DNA from 3 places in the Luteibacter sp. SVR4-7G genome. Region 3 is predicted to be linked to each of the others. Evidence: predicted binding sites of a transcription regulator. Region 3 holds the regulator's gene; each other region holds the start of a gene.
What was found. The regulator FliA, encoded in region 3, starts transcription of late flagellar genes. The targets are predictions, from matches to a motif close to TAAAGTTTNNCNNNCNNNGGCCGATAA.

Region 1 (6,064 bases), on a different contig from region 3:
TCGGCCTCCATGCGCAGCATGGTGGCCTTCACCCTGCGTGGCGCGGGCCACGACGTGGACGAGGCCGATAACGGCCAGGCGGCGCTGGATACGGCGCGCGGCACGAAGTTCGACCTGGTCCTGGCCGACGTGAACATGCCGGTGATGGACGGCATTTCCATGGTCCGCGAGATGCGCACGATGGCCGGTTACAGCGGCGTGCCCATCCTCATGCTCACCACCGAGTCGAACCCGGAAAAGAAGATGGAAGGCAAGGCCGCCGGCGCCACCGGCTGGCTGGTGAAGCCGTTCGACCCCGACCAGCTGCTGGCCACCGTCGCCCGCGTGCTCGGTTAATCCGCTCCAAGACGTTCCGGCAATCCAGGATCCACCTCCATGTCCAAAGTCGATCTGGCGCAATTCCACAAGGCGTTCCACGAGGAAAGCCTCGATGGCCTCGACGCCATGGAGCAGGCGCTCCTCGCCCTGGACGAAGGTGCCGACGATCCGGAGCTGATCAACGTGGTGTTCCGCGCCGCCCACTCGATCAAGGGCGGCGCGGCCACGTTCGGTTTCACCGACGTGGCGGCGTTCACCCACGTGGCCGAGAACCTGATGGACGAGGTCCGCAGCGGCCGCCGTCCGATGGAAAAGGCCGTGGTGGAGTTGCTGCTTCGCTCGGGCGACACCGTGCGCGACATGCTGGCCCTGTCGATGGCGGGCAAGCCCGCGGCCACGGCCGAGAGCCAGGCCCTGCTGGCCGAGCTCTCGGCGATGGTGTCCGGCGGCACGGCCGCGGCGCCTGTGGCCGCCAAGGCCGCCGCGCCTGCCGAGGCCATCGAAGGCTGGGACATCGCCTTCCGCCCCTTCGATTACCTGCTCAAGACCGGCAACGATCCGGCGCGCATGTTCCGCGAACTCGGCGCGCTGGGGCCGCTTCGCGCCGAATGCGATGCCAGCAGGCTTCCCGCGTTGGCCGACATGGACGCCTCATCGTCCTACCTCGGCTGGACGCTCCACCTCGACGCCGGCGCCAAGCGCGCCGCCGTCGAAGGCGTGTTCGACTGGGTCGATGGCGACTGCGACCTGACCCTCACACCCCGTCTCGCCGCGCCGTCTCCGGCCGCGCCCACCGCGCCCACCGCCCCGGCTGCGCCGTCCGCCCCGCGCGCCGTGCGCGACGTGGCCATGAACAGCGAATCCAGTTCCGTCCGCGTCGGCATCGAGAAGATCGATACGCTGATCAACCTCGTGGGCGAACTGGTCATCACCCAGTCGATGCTCAGCCAGTTCCATGACGGCGTTGACGCGTCGCAGCTGGAAATGCTGCGTCATGGTCTCGCCCAGCTGGGCCGCCATACGCGCGAGTTGCAGGAAAGCGTGATGAGCATCCGCATGCTGCCCATCAGCACGGTGTTCAACCGCTTCCCGCGCCTGGTCCGCGACCTGGCGCAGAAGCTGGACAAGAAGGTGGTGCTGGACCTGCGCGGCGAGACCACCGAACTCGACAAGACCGTGCTCGAGAAGATCGGCGATCCGCTGGTCCACCTCGTGCGCAACGCCATCGACCATGGCCTGGAAGGCCCGGCGAAGCGCCTCGCCGCGGGCAAGTCCGATACGGGCACCCTGCGCATGGAGGCCTTCCATCGCGGCGGTTCCATCGTGGTGGAAGTGGCCGACGACGGCGCCGGCCTGAACCGCGACGCCATCGTGGCGAAGGCCGTGCAGCGCGGCATCATCGCGTCGGGTGACGGCATGTCCGACGAGGCCGTGGCCGAGCTGATCTTCGAGGCCGGGTTCTCCACCGCGGCCGCCACCACCGACCTTTCGGGTCGTGGCGTCGGCATGGACGTAGTCCGCCGCAATGTCATGGATCTCGGCGGTACCGTCGGCATCCGCAGCACGCAGGGCAGCGGCACCACTTTCACCATCACGCTGCCGCTCACCCTCGCCATCATCGACGGCCTCACCGCCGCGGTAGGCGAGGAGACCTACATCGTGCCGCTGGTTTCCATCGTGGAATCGGTGCAGGTGAAGCCGGACGCTGTGCGCAGCGTGGCCGGCGGCGGCGAGCTGTTCCGCTTCCGCGACCAGTGGCTGCCGATCGTGCGTCTGTTCGACGTGTTCGGCTGCGATGGCCGCCGCCGGGCGATCGACGAGGGCATCGTGATCGTCGTGGAAGGCGAGGGCGCCCGCATCGGCCTGTTCGTGGATGAGCTGATCGGCCAGCAGCAGGCGGTGGTGAAGTCGCTGGAGGCCAATTACCGGCGCGTGGCGGGGATTTCCGGCGCCACGATCCTGGCCGACGGCTCGGTGGCGCTGATCGCCGACGTGACCGGCCTGGTGCGCATGCAGGGGCGCCGCAAGGCCGCCTGATCGAAGGAAGCCGTCGTAGGAGCGCGCCTTGCGCGCGACATCTTTCCGCGAGGAGCAGCAGGGCCTGTTGCTCACGGCCTCAAAAGATGTCGCGCGCAAGGCGCGCTCCTACACAGCAGCCCTTTGCTGCCTTGGGCGCCTCGAATTCCCCCCTCAAGTCCCTGCGGCCGCGGCCGATACCCCTTGGGAAGGGGTCCCGAACCGCCGAACCGATCCGCCGTGGGAACGACATGAACGAGCACGCCAGCACCGCCACCGCCGCGTCCGACGAGGCCGCGCAGTACCTCACCGTCAACCTCGGGAACGAGGAATACGGCGTCGACATCCTCGCCGTCCGTGAAATCCGTGGCTGGACGCCGGTCACCCGCATTCCGCAGGCCCCGTCCTACGTGCTCGGCGTGCTTAATCTCCGCGGCGCCATCGTTCCCGTGCTGGACCTGCGCCTGCGCTTCGGCCTGGCCCGCGAGGAATACACCGCCACCACCGTCTGCGTGATCGTGATGGTCGCCGGCCGCCAGTTCGGCGTGGTGGTGGATGCGGTCTCCGACGTGGTCGACGTCGCCCCGGGCGCCGTGCGACCGGTGCCCGACATGGGCACCACCGTCGATACCGAATACCTGAAGGGCCTGACTTCCGTCGGCGAGCGCATGGTGCTGCTCCTCGACGTGGATCGCCTGCTCCAGCCGCAGGATGCCCAGATGCTCGAGGCGGCTCTCGCCTCGCCGGATGTGAAAGCCGTCGCCTGAGCGTACGAACACCGGGAGGCCACCAGGCTTGCCCGCCGTGATGCCTGGTTTGCCCTTGCCGCACCTTGCCGATTGGAATCGCAATGAAGAAGTTCAAGTTCAAAATGCCTGCCCTCACCATCCGCGGACGCCTGTACGGCGTGCTCGGCCTGCTCACGCTCATGCTGATCGGCGGCGCGGCCGTCGGCCTCGGCGCCATGCACTTCCAAAACGAAGGCATGCGCAGGATCTATGAGGAAGAGCTGGCACCGTCGGAGATGCTCGCGCGCATCAACGCGAACTCGCTCATGTCCTTCGTGGTACTGGGTGAAGCCGCCTCCAAGGTTGGCAAGCCGGACCAGGTGAAGCAGAAGGTCGCCGAGTTCCAGAAGTACCAGGCGGACATGGCCTCGGTGAAGCAGGAATTCAGCAAGGTCCCGATGTCCCCCGACATCAAGAAGTACTACGACAAGTGGCAGGCCACGAACGCCGACTACGACCAGAGCAAGAGCGATATGCTCGATGCGCTGAACCAGGGCGACGAAGGTGCCAGCGACGTGCTCGAACTCCAGGTCCGTCCGCTGATGATGGATCGCCAGGCCCAGCTGCAGAAGCTCATGGAGGGCAAGCGCATCGAAGCCGAGGCGATCTTCCAGAAAGAATCCGCCCAGTACCGGACCATCCGCACGCTGAGCATCTTCGCCCTGGCCCTCGGCCTTGGCATCAGCCTGCTCATCGCCGTGCTGGTCATCCGCTCGATCATCCGCACGCTGTCGCAGACGGTTTCCGTCGCCCATCTCATCGCCGAGGGCAAGCTCGGCCATGACGTGAAGGTCACGCGCAACGACGAGCTCGGCCAGTTGCAGGAAGCGTTCCGCGTGATGGACGAGCGCCTCAGCGCCATCGTTTCCGAAGTGCGCCATGGCGCCGGTTCGGTCAGCACGGCCGCGCAGCAGATCTCGCGCGGCAACGACGACCTTTCGCAGCGCACCCAGGAACAGGCCTCCAGCCTCGAGGAAACCGCTTCATCGATGGAGGAGATGACCTCCACCGTCAAGCAGAACGCCGAGAACGCCAGCCACGCCAACCAGCTGGCCCGTGGCGCTCGCGAGCAGGCCGAGAAGGGTGGCGAGGTGGTCGCCCAGACGGTCGTCGCCATGCGCGAGATCAACTCCTCCAGCAAGAAGATCTCCGACATCGTCAGCCTCATCGACGAGATCGCTTTCCAGACCAACCTGCTGGCGCTCAATGCGGCGGTGGAAGCGGCACGTGCCGGCGAACAGGGCCGCGGTTTCGCCGTGGTGGCGACGGAAGTGCGCAACTTGGCCGGACGCTCCGCCAATGCGGCGAAGGAGATCAAGGGTCTCATCAACGACAGCGCCGACAAGGTGCGCGCCGGTTCCGAACTGGTCGACCAGTCGGGCAAGGCGCTGGCCGAAATCGTCGACAGCGTGAAGAAGGTCACGGACATCGTCGCCGAAATCGCCGCCGCCAGCTCCGAGCAGTCCGCGGGCATCGACCAGGTGAACCACGCCGTGCTGCAGATGGACGAGATGACCCAGCAGAACGCGGCGCTGGTCGAGGAGTCGGCTGCCGCCGCCCGTGCCATGCACGAGCAGGCCACCGAGCTCAGCCGCCAGGTGTCGTTCTTCCAGATCAGTGGTAACGCTTCCGCCTCGCCGGCCGCCAAGGCCAAGAAGAAGGACGCGGCACAGGAAGAGATGGAAACCGTGTTCGCCGCCGTGCGCAGCGCGCCGGCGCCCCGCGCGCAACGTCCGGCTGAAACCGCCGACGCGGGAATCTGGAAGGAATTCTGATCGATGAACGCGCTTGTCGACAGCGGTGATGCCGTCGGCCCGGCGGGCGCGGCGGGTCCGAACCTCGGGGAAGCCGAGTTCGGCTTCCTTCGCGAGTTCGTGCTGCAGCATTGCGGCATCTCGCTGGGCGATCACAAGCGCCAGCTGGTGCAGGGGCGTCTCCTGCGCCGCCTGCGCGCACTGGGGCTTCCCGGCTTTGCCGCCTACTGCGACCTGCTCCGGCGCGATCCGGAGTCGGAGCTGGGCGAGCTTGCCAGCTGCATCAGCACGAACGTCACCTCGTTCTTCCGCGAGATGCACCACTACGACATGCTCGTGGACGAGCTCCTTCCGCGCTGGCTCGAAGAGAAGCGTGGCGGCGGCCGCCTGCGGATCTGGTCCGCGGGCTGCTCCACCGGCGAAGAGCCATACGCGATCGCCATGGTGCTGGCCGAAGCGCTGGAGCGCACCGGCGTCGACGTCGACGCGAAGATCCTCGCCACGGATCTTTCGCCGCAAGCGCTCGCTGCGGCGCGGAAGGGCGTCTATCCGGTCGACCGCCTGGGCGGCGTCAGCGACGCGCGGCGCAAGCGCTGGTTCCTGCGCGGCGAAGGCAGCTACGACGGCTACGCCCAGGTCCATCCGCGGCTGCGCGAACTGGTGACCATCCAGCCGCTGAATCTGCTCCACGAATGGCCCATGCAGGGCAAGTTCGACGCCATCTTCTGCCGCAACGTGGTCATCTATTTCGACAAGCCCACGAAGCAGCGTCTGTTCGCGCGTTATGCGGGCATGCTGCACAGCCGTGGCTACCTGTTTCTCGGCCACTCGGAGTCCATGTACGGACTGTCCGAGGACTTCGACCTGATCGGTCGCACGGTCTACCGGAAGCGCACATGAGCGATGCGTTCGTCCTGCAACCGAGGACCTTCGCCGGCTTCGATCCGGCGAAGGTGCTGCCGGGCTTCGAGCATGTGCGCCGTTTCTGGGATCCGGCGCAGGAAGTGGTCACGGTGAAGGTCCTGCCGGGCGAGTACTACGTCAGCGTGCAGGAGGAGATGATTTCCACGGTGCTGGGCTCCTGCGTGTCGGCCTGCGTGCGCGACGCGCGGCGGCGGATCGGCGGCATGAACCACTTCATGCTGCCGGAGCCCACCGGCGAGCGCGACGGCTGGAGTTCCACGATCG
Region 2 (6,064 bases), on a different contig from region 3:
AGCATGTCGAGGCCCGCACCATCGCCGTCACCGGAACCAAGGGCAAGAGCACCACGTCCGCCCTCATCGCTCACCTGGCGCGTTCGCTCGGCGTGCGCACCGCGCTGGCGGGCAACATCGGCATGCCAATGCTCGAGCTCGACGATGCGACGGCGGAGCTCTGGGTCATCGAATTGTCGAGCTTCCAGACCGGCGAGGCGATGGGCGTCGACCTGGGCGTGGTGACCAGCCTTTACGAAGAACACCTCGACTGGCACGGGTCGCGCGAGCGCTACGTGGACGACAAGCTGAAGCTGCTCTCTGCGTCGGCCAAGGTCCTGGTGAACGCGACGCAACCGCTGTTGCTGACACGGGCGATCGATCACCCCGGCCTGCATACCTTCGGCGACAGCGCCGGGTGGCATGTGGCCGACGGGTGGATCGTCCGCGGGGAGGAGCGCATCGTCGAGGCCGCCCGCCTGTCCGCGCCGGGACTGCATAACGCCGTCAATGCCAGCGCCGCGCTCGCCGCGCTGGAGATCATGGGTTACGACGCGCGCGCCGCCGCGCCGGCGCTCGCTTCCTTCACACCGCTGCCGCATCGCCTGCAACCGCTGGGCGAGCGCGACGGCCTCGAGTGGATCAACGATTCGATCAGCACCACGCCGCTGGCCAGCCTCGCCGCCCTGGAAAGCGTCGGCGTGAAACGCACGGCTTTGCTCGTCGGCGGCCACGATCGCGGTCTGGACTGGTCGCCCTTCGTCGAGGCGATGCGTGGGCATGCGCCCGAAGCGATCGTCTGCCAGGGTGCGAACGGGCCGCGCATCGCCGACGCGCTGGAAAGCGCAGGCGTCGCCGGCGTGTACCGCGCCACCGACCTGCCGGCCGCCGTCGCGGCCGCACGTGCCGCGCTCGACGGAAGCGGCTGCGTCCTGCTATCCCCCGGCGCCCCCAGCTTCGACCAGTTCCACGATTACACCGAACGCGGCAAACGTTTCGCGGAACTCGCTGGCTTCGAGGCAAGCAGCGCGAGCATCCAGGGCCTCGGCATCGCCTGAAGCCTCCATCGTCGCCCCTGCGGAGGCAGGGGCCCAGCGACTGCACGCACACGTAGGAGCGCGCCTGCGCGCAACATCTTTTGAGGCCGAACCTCGCAAGCTGGCGCGTTGTAGGAGCGCGCCCTGCGCGCGACATCTTTTAAGGCTAAACCTCGCAAGCTGGCGCATTGTAGGAGCGCGCCCTGCGCGCGACATCTTTTAAGGCCAGACCTCGCAAGCTGGCGCATTGTAGGAGCGTGCCCTGCGCGCGACATCTTTTAAGGCCAAACCTCGCAAGCTGGCGCATGTGGGAGCACGCCCTGCGCACGCTGAGCCTTTCGCGCCAGTCCACACGCTGGCGCACTAGCTTCCAGGCTCGGCCTCAAAAGATGTCGCGCGCAAGGCGCGCTCCTACACCGGCACGGGACAGCTCAGTCTTCTACGGCCGCCAGCAAGGTGCCCACGACAGCGGCGAGCGCCGCGTAAAGCTCCGGCGGCACATCGTCGCGCAGGCGCACCGCTGCGAGCAGGGTGGCGATCTGTGGATCGAGTTGCGGCGCCAGGCCGAGCGCCTGCGCGCGCTCGAGCATCGACTTCACGCCTTCGCTGTCGATGCGCTGGCCGTTGCCGCTGCTGGTCGGCGACGCGAGGCGGAGCGTGACGCTGCGCCTCGGCGAGGGAAGGGACGGGTTCACGCGCGTGCTTCCAGCAATACCGCGCTGTAGGCGCTGGTCGGCACGGGCAGGCCGTGCATGCAGGCGAAGTGATCGAGCACCAGGCCGCTCTTTTCCAGCAGGCGGCGCAGCGATACGAATTCGTTCTCCAGGCGCGTGACCGTGGCGGCGTGCTGAGCCCACAGCCGCACCGAGACGCGCGGCACGCGCAGCTGGATTTCGCCCTGCACGGCACCGAGCGTGGGCGGGTCGATGGCGAAGCCGACCGTCCATGGGCCGTCCTGGTCGCCGGGTCCTGGCTTGCCTTCCTCGATGCGCAACTGCAGCACGTCGTAGCCACGCACGCCGGCCAGCGGGATTTCGATCATCCACAGCCCCGCCTGAGGTTGCGACTCGAGCTGAGCGATCTCGACGCGCGACAGCGCGGCGCGGGTATCGATGCGAAGCTGCCCGACGAGGCCGTCGAGGTCGTCCTCCGCGACCGGCGGCAATTCCGGTGCGCGCGACTGCGCCACCAGCGGACGCTGGGCCAACGGTGGCGGCGTGTCCGCAGTGGGACGGGGCATCGTGGCACCCGGCCGTGCGGCCGGAAGATCGGCGAGGGTGCGGCGCAGGGCGAGCAGGGCGGCCTTGAAGTCGTCAGCGGCCGGCGTCGGTTCCTTGGGCTCGGCCAGGTGGGCTTCCAGGAAGGTGCCGCTGCGGGCGATGGCTTCCTTCATGCCCGAGGGCGAACTGACGTCGGCAGGCTTGTTGATGGCGGCTTCGAGCGTAGCCAGGGCAGCGCGCAGCGGCGCCGGAAGCAGGCGCGCCACCGGCCGGCGCCCCAGCGCGGCCAGCACGCCGAGCAGCGGCGCATAGCCGTTCTGCTGCGGCAGGCGCTCGCGCAGGCCCTGCATGGCCACGCGCTCGTCCACGTTGCCGGGCAGCACCTCCAGTTGCGGCTGGGCGCCCTGGGTGAGCACGCGCACCTGGAACTGAGGAGGGAGCTGGGTACCGGAGGCATCGGCCTCCACGGTGAGGCCGCCAATCTCGAGCAGAAGCTTGCCGAGGTCGTTCTGGCCCATCACCCGCGCCGTGAGCAGGGCGCCGACCCGCCAGCTGTCCGCCGCGGCCGTGGTGCCCGCGGCCGCGCCCGCCCACAACTGGGCAGCGAGACTGGTCGGCTGGATGATCAAAGGGGATGTCCTCCCACGGCCTGGCGGGCCCCCGGATGGGCACGCTCCTGTGACTCAGGACATCGGCGGAAACTTGCGAAACTTTAGAGGGCGGGGCGGTGTGGCGGTCACTGTCGGCCGGCGGCGGTGGGGGCTTTTCTCAGCTCTTACAGGCCCCAGTGCCTGACTCACGCTAAACTAACCCAATGACCCAGCTTCCTTTTGAACTCCTCGCCACCGACGGCGAGGCACGGCGCGGCCGTCTCCGTTTCGGCCGCGGCACCGTGGAAACCCCTGCCTTCATGCCCGTGGGCACCTACGGCTCGGTGAAGGCGATGACCCCGCGCGATGTCCTCGACACGGGCGCCGAGATCATCCTCGGGAACACCTTCCACCTGTTCCTCCGTCCCGGCCTCGAGATCGTCGGCGAATTCGGCGGCCTGCACCGCTTCATCGGCTGGGACAAGCCGATTCTCACCGACTCCGGTGGTTTCCAGGTGTTCTCTCTGGCGCATAAGCGCAAGATCACCGAGGAAGGCGTCACGTTCGCATCCCCTGTGGACGGTTCGAAGGTGTTCCTGTCGCCCGAGGAGTCGATGCGGATCCAGAAGGTGCTGGATTCGGACATCGCTATGATCTTCGACGAGTGCACACCGTACCCGGCCACGGAGAAGGTGGCCTCCGACTCCATGGAGCTCAGCCTCCGCTGGGCCGAGCGCTCCCGCAAGGCTTTCGACGACCTGCGCAATCCCAACGCCCTGTTCGGCATCGTCCAGGGCAGCACCTTCGAGAACCTGCGCCGCCGCTCGGCGGAGCGGCTGGTGGAGATCGGTTTCGACGGCTATGCGGTAGGCGGCCTCGCCGTGGGCGAGCCCGAGGCGGAGCGCAACCACACGCTGGACTTCACCCTGCCCATGCTGCCCAGGGACCGCCCGCGTTACCTCATGGGCGTGGGCCGGCCCGAGGACATCGTGGAGGCCGTGCGCCGTGGCGTCGACATGTTCGACTGCGTGATGCCCACCCGGAACGCCCGCAACGGCTTCCTGTTCACGGCCGGGGGCACCCTGCGCATCCGCAACGCGAAGTTCGCCGCCGACACCCGGGTGATCGAGGAAGGCTGCGACTGCTACGCCTGTGCCAATGGTTTTTCCCGTGCGTACCTGCGCCACCTGGACCGCTGCAACGAGATCCTGGGCAGCCAGCTGGCCACGATGCACAACCTGCGACACTACCAGCGGCTGATGGCCGGGCTGCGCGGCGCCATCGAGGCCGGTAAGCTGGAGGACTTCGTGGCCGCCTTCTACGAGGCGCGCCGCAAGGCCGAAAGCGGCGGCTGAGCCGGGGAGGCTCTGTGCGGGAGCTGCTTCAGCGGCGATGGGTGCTCGCGGCAAGGGTGCCCGCTGCGCGGGATCGCCGGCGTAGCCGGCTCCCACAGGGAAAGATGCCGGCTTCCACAGGTGGCCCTATATGCATGAGCGCCAAGGGGCGTGGCATAATCCACGATCTTTTTACGTGAATGGCGCTTTTCCTTGGCCGTTCCATGACTTGCGAGAAATCCGATGAGCCTTCCGACATTCGCCGCCATTGCACAGGCCGCCGCTCCCGCCGCTGGCGCTCCCCAGGGTGGGGCCCTCGGTCTTTCGCCGCTGATCATGATGGCCGTCCTGTTCGGCATCTTCTATTTCATGATGATCCGCCCGCAGATGAAGCGTCAGAAGGAGCATCGCGCCCTGCTGGCCGCCCTAGCCAAGGGCGACGAGGTCGTCATGAGCGGCGGCATGGCCGGGCGCATCGAGGACGTGGGCGAGTCCTTCGTCCGGGTCGAGATCGCGCCGGGCGTGGTCGTCCAGGTGCAGAAGGGCTCGATTACCCAGGTTCTGCCCAAGGGCAGCCTCAAGAAGTCGTAAGACTTCCATCCGACAATGCGTCAGCCGCGGCCGGCGCACGGCCGCTCCCACGGAATGTAAGGCATGAGTGATTTTCCACGCTGGAAATACGCGCTGGTCGTGATCGTGTTGCTGTTCGGCATCCTGTATGCGCTGCCGAACGCCTTCCCGCCGCAGCCCGCGGTGCAGATCTCGGGCAACCGCGGCGCGGCCGTCGACGCCTCCCTGAAGAGCAGGGTCGAAAGCCTGCTGGCCGCGGCGAAGGTACCGGCCACGTCGGTCGAAGTGGACGAAAAGGGCACCCGCCTGCTCGCCCGCTTCCCGAACGTCGATACCCAGGCCAAGGCCTCGGACATCCTGCGCCCCGAACTTGGCGACAAGTACACGGTGGCCCTGAACCTGGCGACCACGGTGCCTGCCTGGCTGCGCGCGATCAACGCGAACTCGATGCCGCTCGGCCTCGATCTCCAGGGCGGCGTGCACTTCCTGATGGAAGTCGACCAGAACGCCGTCATCGATGCGCAGGAAACCCGTTACGCCGACGACATCCGCTCGCTGCTGCGCGAGAAGAACGTCTCGTACGACGCGGTGAACCGCAATGCGCGCGGTAAGGGTGTCAGCGTGGTGCTGCGCTCCGAAGCCGATCGCCAGCAGGCGGCGACGCTGATCGCCACGGACTACCCGGACCTCGTCATCAACGACGGTCCCGCCACCGGCAACCGCTTCATCCTCAACGCCACGGTGAAGCCCGACAAGCTGCGCGAACTGGCACAGAGCACGATCAGCCAGAACGTGACCACGCTGCGCCAGCGCGTCAACGCGCTGGGCGTCTCCGAACCGCTGATCCAGCAGCAGGGTCCGAACCAGATCATCGTCGAACTGGCAGGCGTGCAGGACACGGCCGAGGCGAAGAAGATCATCGGCGCCACGGCAACGCTCGAATACCGTGCGGGCCTCTACACGCCGCAACAGGCCGTGGACGCCGCCCGCTCGGGCAGCGTGCCGCCGGATGCGAAGCTCTACTACGGCCGCGACGGCCGTCCGTACCTGCTCAGCAAGAAGGTCATCGCCAAGGGCGACGAGCTCACCAGCGCGGTTTCCGGCCGCGACCAGCAGAACGGCACGCCGAACGTCAGCGTCACGCTGAACAGTGCCGGCGCGCGCAAGATGCAGGAGTTCACCAACGACAACGTCGGCAAGCCGATGGCGGTGCTCTACATCACGCGCACGGTCGAGACCAAGACGGTGGACGGCAAGGAAGTGAAGACGCCGAAGATCACCGAGGAAGTGATCAACTACGCCAACATCAGTTCGCCGTTCGGCAAGCAGTTCTC
Region 3 (6,064 bases):
GAACACCTCCACTTCGAGGACGGAACGCATGGCGTCGGGCTCGGTGCCATCCACCAGCAACTGGAGGCCCTTGCGGATGAAGGGATCGCCTTCGCGCTCGATCGCAGGCTCCAGGCCGAGGAGGCCGGTGCGCCGCGAGATTTCGCTCCACCCGACGATGCGGCTGACCAAGTCTGCGGATTCGATATCGGGCGGGCGGTATACCCAGGGCAGCATGCCCCAGGCGCGCTTGAGTACGGCACCCGGCGTCTGCACGAGCAGGGCCGCGAAGGTGCCGACGAAGACGATGATGAACGCGGCCGGATTCCACAGGGCGTCGAGGCTCGAGCCCTTGAGGATGGTGCCCAGGATGATGACCACGAAGGCCAGGATCGTTCCGACGACGCTCACGATATCCATATCAGACAGCCATCCTCAGGGTAGGCAGGACCTGGCCGCCGTCTTCGGCGAGGCCTGCGAGATCGAGCACGAGCGAAATCCTGCCGTCGCCGGTGATCGTGGCGCCCGCCACGCCGGGCACATCCTTGAGGAACGGCCCCAGCGGCTTGGCCATGACGTCTTCACGTCCAAGCACCTCGTCGACCAGGCAACCGAGGGTCTGGTGGCCGATCTGCACGACCACCACGTGGCCGCCCTTCCCCGCGGCACCGGCCCAGCGGCCGAGATCGGCCAGGGGCAGCGCGCGCTGGCGATGGGACGCGACGATACGGCCGTCGAGTTCCTGGATCTGGCCGGGCACGAGTTCGAACACTTCGGCCACGTTGGACAGCGGCAGCGACAGCAACCGGTTGCCCACGCGCACCATCAGCACGCGCAGGATCGCGAGGGTGAGCGGCACGGAGAGGCGCACCGTGCTGCCGTGCCCGACGCGGGAGTCGATCGACAGCGTGCCGCCGAGTTCCACGATCTTCGTCTTGACCACGTCCATACCGACGCCGCGGCCGGAGATGTCGGAGACCTGGCTGGCCGTGGAGAAACCCGGGCGGAACACGATCTCGTAGCATTCTCGCTCGTCGAGGCGCGCGGCCTGCTCCTCGTCCATCAAGCCCTTTTCGACGGCCTTGCGGCGCAGGACCTCGGGGTCCATGCCCTTGCCGTCGTCGGTGACGGTGATGACGATGCGGTCGCCGAACTGTCCTGCGGCGAGACGGACCGTGCCCGAGCGCGGCTTGCCCTCGCGCTCGCGCACCTCGGGCATCTCGATGCCGTGGTCGACCGAATTGCGCAGCAGGTGAACCAGCGGGTCGGCCAGCGCTTCCACCACGGTGCGGTCGATGTCGGTCTCTTCGCCTTCGGTAACCAGTTCGATCTCCTTGCCCAGCTGGCGGGCGAGATCGCGGACGATGCGCGGGAATCGTGAGAACAGCTTGCCCACCGGCTGCATGCGCATGCGCAGCACGGCGTTCTGCAGGTCTTCGGCCACGCGCTCGAGTTCGCCGATGGCGCGTTCCATCGGGTCGTTGGTGCCGCGCGGCGCGAGGTTGGTGAGGCGGTTGCGAACCAGCACCAGTTCGCCGGCGGCATCCACGAGGCTGTCGAGACGGCTGGTGTCGACGCGGACGGTGGTGTCGGCGGTGGAGGCCGTGCGTTTTTCGGCGGGTTGGGATTTCGGTGAGGCTGTTGCGGGTGCTGCCGCAGGCGTGGGGACCGGGGCGAAAGGCGTCGCGGACAGGTCCGCTCCTACAGGAGCCGTTGCCGGGACGGCGGCGGTGCCGGGGGCGGCGGTGCCGTGGAGGCTGTCGAGCAGGGCTTCGAACTCGTCGTCGCTGATGGTGTTGCCGGCGGGCGGCGCGACGGGAGCGGCAGCCACCGGAGCGGATTCGGGCGCGGAGGCATCCGGTTCGGCGCCGGGCGCGCCGGTGCCATAGAGCGAATCCAGCAGGGCTTCGAACTCGTCATCGGAGATCGTACCGGACGATGCCGGTGCCGGGTCGCGCTCGTTGCGCGCGGCGTCGAGCATCGCCTCGAATTCGTCTTCGATGGGATCGTAGGGGCGCGACGGGACGGCGGCCGCCGCGGGAGCGGCGACCGGTGCGGACAGCGCCACCGGAGGCGCGGAAACGGCGCGGCCCGGGATCAGCAGGCGATCGAGCAGCGAACGCGGGGCGGCGTCGAGCGGCAGGCCGCCATCGGCGGCCCGCATCATGTCGTTGAGGAGGTCGAGCGACTCCAGCAGCGCATCCATGAAGCCTGCGTTGAGCACGACGGCGCCGTTGCGCGCTTCGTTGAGCAGGTCCTCGGCGCGATGGCAGAGCTCCACCATCGGATTCAGGCCGAGGAATCCCGCACCGCCCTTCACGGTGTGGAACGCGCGGAATACCGCGTTAAGCAGGTCGGTGTCGCCCGGCGACGACTCGAGGTCCACGAGCTGTTCGCCCAGGCTCTCGAGCAGTTCGCGTGCCTCGATCAGGAAGACATTGAGCAGCTCGTTGTCCAGCTCCACGCTCATAGGGCGCTCAGAAGCCGAATTCGCTGAGGAGGCGATCCACTTCGTCCTGGCTGACCTTGTCGGCGGGCGGTGCCGCACCGCCCGCGAGGGAGCCGGTCAGGCGCACCAGTTCCACCAGCGAGGACTCGACCTTGGCCATGAAGGCCTCGACCTGGGCCACGCGCTGGCCGGAGAGGTCCTGCCACGACTGTGCTTCCACCATTTCGCCGAAGCCGATATCGCAGCTCTGCGCGAAATCGCCCACGCGCACGGCCAGGGCCGTGGCGTTGGCGCCGAACGCGGGATCGGCGGGATCGAGCACCAGCACTTCGTCGGCCTGGCGCGCCAGCGCCTGGGCCTGCGGGCGCAGCTTCTCGCTGAAATCGAGCGTGCGATGGGCGGCCTGCGAACTCATCTCGAGCACGTCGCGCAGGTGCTTGCGCGCGTCGCCCATGTTGCCCGGCACGCCGTCGTTGGAGATGTCGGCGGCGAGGCGGCGCGCGGACTCGTGCAGGTCGCGCGCGAGGTGGCCCAGGGCCAGGAACAGGTGCTGTTCGCGCGTGCGCAGGAGGCGGTCGAGCGCCTGCTCGAAGGCGGCCGGATCGTCGGCGTCGAGCAGTTCGCGCAGTTCGGGTGCCACGTCATGGCCGGTGGTAAGCATCGTGTTCATCGTCGTTCCTTAGCCTGCGGCCGCAGCGAGACGTTCGAAGATCTTGTCGAGTTTTTCCTTCAGCGTCACCGCGGTGAAGGGCTTGACGACATAGCCGTTCACGCCGCTCTGCGCGGCGGCGATGATCTGGTCGCGGTTGTTCTCCGCGGTGACCATCAGCACCGGCAGCGATTTCAGCTGTGCATCGGCGCGGATCGCCCGCAGCAGGTCGATGCCGGTCATGTTCGGCATGTTCCAGTCGGTGACCACGAGGTCGATCGGCTGCGCGCGCAGCAGCGCCAGCGCCGCGTTACCGTCCTCGGCCTCCTGGATCAGGGTGTTGGTGAACCCCAGCTCCACCAGGAGGTTCCTGACGATACGTCGCATGGTGGAGAAATCGTCCACCACGAGGATCTTCATGTTCTTGTCCAAAACTTCTCTCCGCCTTGCTACCGCGCGTTCGTCAATGCTTGTCTTTCCAACCCGACATGCGTGCACGGAGGCGAATCAGGGCCTGGCCGTGGATCTGGCACACCCGCGATTCGCTCACACCCAGCACCGCACCGATTTCCTTCAGGTTGAGCTCTTCATCGTAGTACAGCGACATGACCAGCTTTTCGCGCTCGGGCAGCCCATCGATGGACTGCGCCAGCGCGTCGCGCAGGCCTTCCTGCTCGAACAATCCGTCCGGACCCGCGGCATCCGGGTCGGCCACGTCGATCGCCGCGCCCTCGTCGCCTTCCGGCGCCGTGAGGCTCAGCAACCGCGCGCTCGCCGCGTCGGCCAGGATCTGGTTGTATTCCATGGCGTCGATGCCCAGCCGCTTCATCACTTCGGCGTCTTCGGCGTCGCCACCCGTCTCGTTTTCGATCTGCCTCGTCACCTCCGCGACCTCGCGCAACTTCCGGTGGACGGAGCGCGGGGTCCAGTCCGTCTTGCGCAGTTCGTCCAGCATGGCGCCACGTATGCGGATGCCCGCATAGGTTTCGAAGCTGGCCGCGCGAGTCGGCGAGTAATTCCTTGCGGCCTCGAGCAATCCGATCATTCCGGCCTGCATGAGGTCGTTCGCATCCACGCTCGGCGGCAGCCTGCCCATCAGGTGATAGGCGATACGGCGCACCAGCGGCGCGTGGGTTTTTACCAGTTGATCCGCCGGGATACGCGTGATCTCGAGATATTCGGTCGCGACGCTCACAGTGGCAGCCCTCCTCCCAAGTGGGACCGCTCGGCGAAAAAGCCGATGCGGCCCTGTGCCCGGGGCTCGGGTTCACCCCATGTATCGACCGACCGGGCCAGATTCTTGAATCCGATCGCGGACCGGCTGCTCGGCCAGGCGTCGACGACGGCCGACTGGCGCCGGATGGCCTGGCGCAGGTATTCGTCGTGCGGGACCATGCCCATGAAATCCAGGGATACGTCGAGGAACCGGTTGGTCACCCGCGACAGCTTCTCGAACAGCTGGCGGCCCTCCTGGGCATGGCGGACCATGTTGGCCACGATGCGGAAGCGGTTGACCGCGAACTCCCGGCTCATCACCTTGATCAGGGCGTAGGCGTCGGTCAGCGAGGCCGGCTCGTCGCAGACCACCACCACCACCTCGTCCGAGGCCGCCGCGAACATGGACACGCTGTCGGAAATGCCGGCGGCGGTGTCGACGATGAGGTATTCGGGCGCCAGCGGGTACTCATCGAAGGCGCGGATGACCGCGGCATGCTCGATGTTCGGCAGCTGGGCCATGCGCCGCGTGCCCGAGGTGGCCGGGATCACCTTCAGGCCGTGCGCGGCTTCGAGGATCAGGTCCTCGATGCGGCACTCCCCTTCCAGCATGTGACCCAGGTGGCGGGTAGGCTGCAGGCCGAGCAGGACGTCGATGTTCGCCATGGCGAGGTCGGCATCGAGCAGGAGGACGTCCCGGCCGCCCATCGCCAGCGCCATGCCGAGGTTGACCGCCACCGTGGTCTTGCCGACGCCGCCCTTGCCGCCCGCGATCGCGATGCTGCGGGTGGGGCGACGGTCGGCGAGCCAGTTCAGTCCGGCGGCCTGGGTGGAATCGGCGTGTGTGCTCATGAAGGAAGTCACTGCCCCTGTCTTTCTGTCTGTGTCCGTGAGGCCGCTCAGGCCAGGGCCGGCGTCGCCGTGCCGAAGCGTTCGGCCAGCAGGGCGTCGTCGGGTTCTTCGTTGCGTTGCTTCAGCCGCTGGGCGGCGAGGCAGACGAGCTTGCGCGCATCGGCCGTGGCGATGTCCTCGGGCACGCGCTGCCCATCCGTCGTGTAGTCCAGCGGAAGATCGTGGCGAATGAGGGCCGAGAGCGCGCCACCGATCAGCGGTGCCTCGTCGAGCTTGGTGAGGATGGCGCTTTGCGGCGCCAGCGGCGCATAAGCGCGGATGGCGCTGTCGATGGCCTGGGCCTGCGCGTTGGCGGCGAGCACGAGGCATACGCGCACGTCCGAAGTTGCGCGCAGCGTGTCGAACTGCTGCTGCAGCTTGGGATCGTTGCCGGCCAGGCCGGCCGTGTCCACGAGGACGGTGTGCTTGCCGCGCAGTTGCAGAAGCACATTGCGCAGGCTGGTGGCGTCGTGTGCATTGAAAACGCGCACGCCGAGCAGGCGGCCATAATGTTCGAGCTGCGCCCCGGCACCGATGCGGTACTGGTCGGCACTGATCAGCGCGACGTTCGACGCGCCATGGCGCAGCACCGCGCGGGCGGCGAGCTTGGCGATCGTCGTGGTCTTGCCCACGCCGGTCGTACCCACCAGTGCCGTGATGCCGCCGCCCACGGTGTCGAAGTTGCGTCCGCTGGCGCGGATGTTGCGCGAGAGGAGGCCCAGCGGCAGGTAGCGGGCCTGGTCCGGGGTCATGCCCGGCGGCAGCTCGGCGCACAGCGCGCGGGCCACGTCGCCGTCGATGCCAAGGCGGGTCATCTCGCGCAGCACGCGGGCACGCAGCGGCTGCTCGCGATCCATCTGGTTCCACGCGAGGGTCGAGAG

Region 1: a site for FliA is predicted at 2,509-2,535, ahead of ACR9ZH_RS09800 (chemotaxis protein CheW). Genes of this name have one in related genera too.
Region 2: a site for FliA is predicted at 2,925-2,951, ahead of fliK (flagellar hook-length control protein FliK). Genes of this name have one in related genera too.

What each region holds. Positions count from the first base shown of each region.
Region 1 is NZ_JBPGXO010000021.1:3,373-9,436, forward strand. Features, by position in the region: gene ACR9ZH_RS09790 (response regulator) at 1-336, shown strand, start outside; gene ACR9ZH_RS09795 (chemotaxis protein CheA) at 376-2,355, shown strand; gene ACR9ZH_RS09800 (chemotaxis protein CheW) at 2,586-3,101, shown strand; gene ACR9ZH_RS09805 (methyl-accepting chemotaxis protein) at 3,185-4,897, shown strand; gene ACR9ZH_RS09810 (CheR family methyltransferase) at 4,901-5,776, shown strand; gene cheD (chemoreceptor glutamine deamidase CheD) at 5,773-6,064, shown strand, end outside.
Region 2 is NZ_JBPGXO010000008.1:36,992-43,055, reverse strand. Features, by position in the region: gene murD (UDP-N-acetylmuramoyl-L-alanine--D-glutamate ligase) at 1-1,037, shown strand, start outside; gene ACR9ZH_RS04800 (flagellar biosynthesis protein) at 1,448-1,711, opposite strand; gene fliK (flagellar hook-length control protein FliK) at 1,708-2,865, opposite strand; gene tgt (tRNA guanosine(34) transglycosylase Tgt) at 3,051-4,181, shown strand; gene yajC (preprotein translocase subunit YajC) at 4,404-4,751, shown strand; gene secD (protein translocase subunit SecD) at 4,815-6,064, shown strand, end outside.
Region 3 is NZ_JBPGXO010000010.1:5,582-11,645, forward strand. Features, by position in the region: gene ACR9ZH_RS05515 (flagellar motor protein) at 1-399, opposite strand, end outside; gene ACR9ZH_RS05520 (chemotaxis protein CheA) at 401-2,449, opposite strand; gene ACR9ZH_RS05525 (protein phosphatase CheZ) at 2,457-3,098, opposite strand; gene cheY (chemotaxis response regulator CheY) at 3,108-3,509, opposite strand; gene ACR9ZH_RS05535 (RNA polymerase sigma factor FliA) at 3,541-4,272, opposite strand; gene ACR9ZH_RS05540 (MinD/ParA family protein) at 4,269-5,144, opposite strand; gene flhF (flagellar biosynthesis GTPase FlhF) at 5,192-6,064, opposite strand, start outside.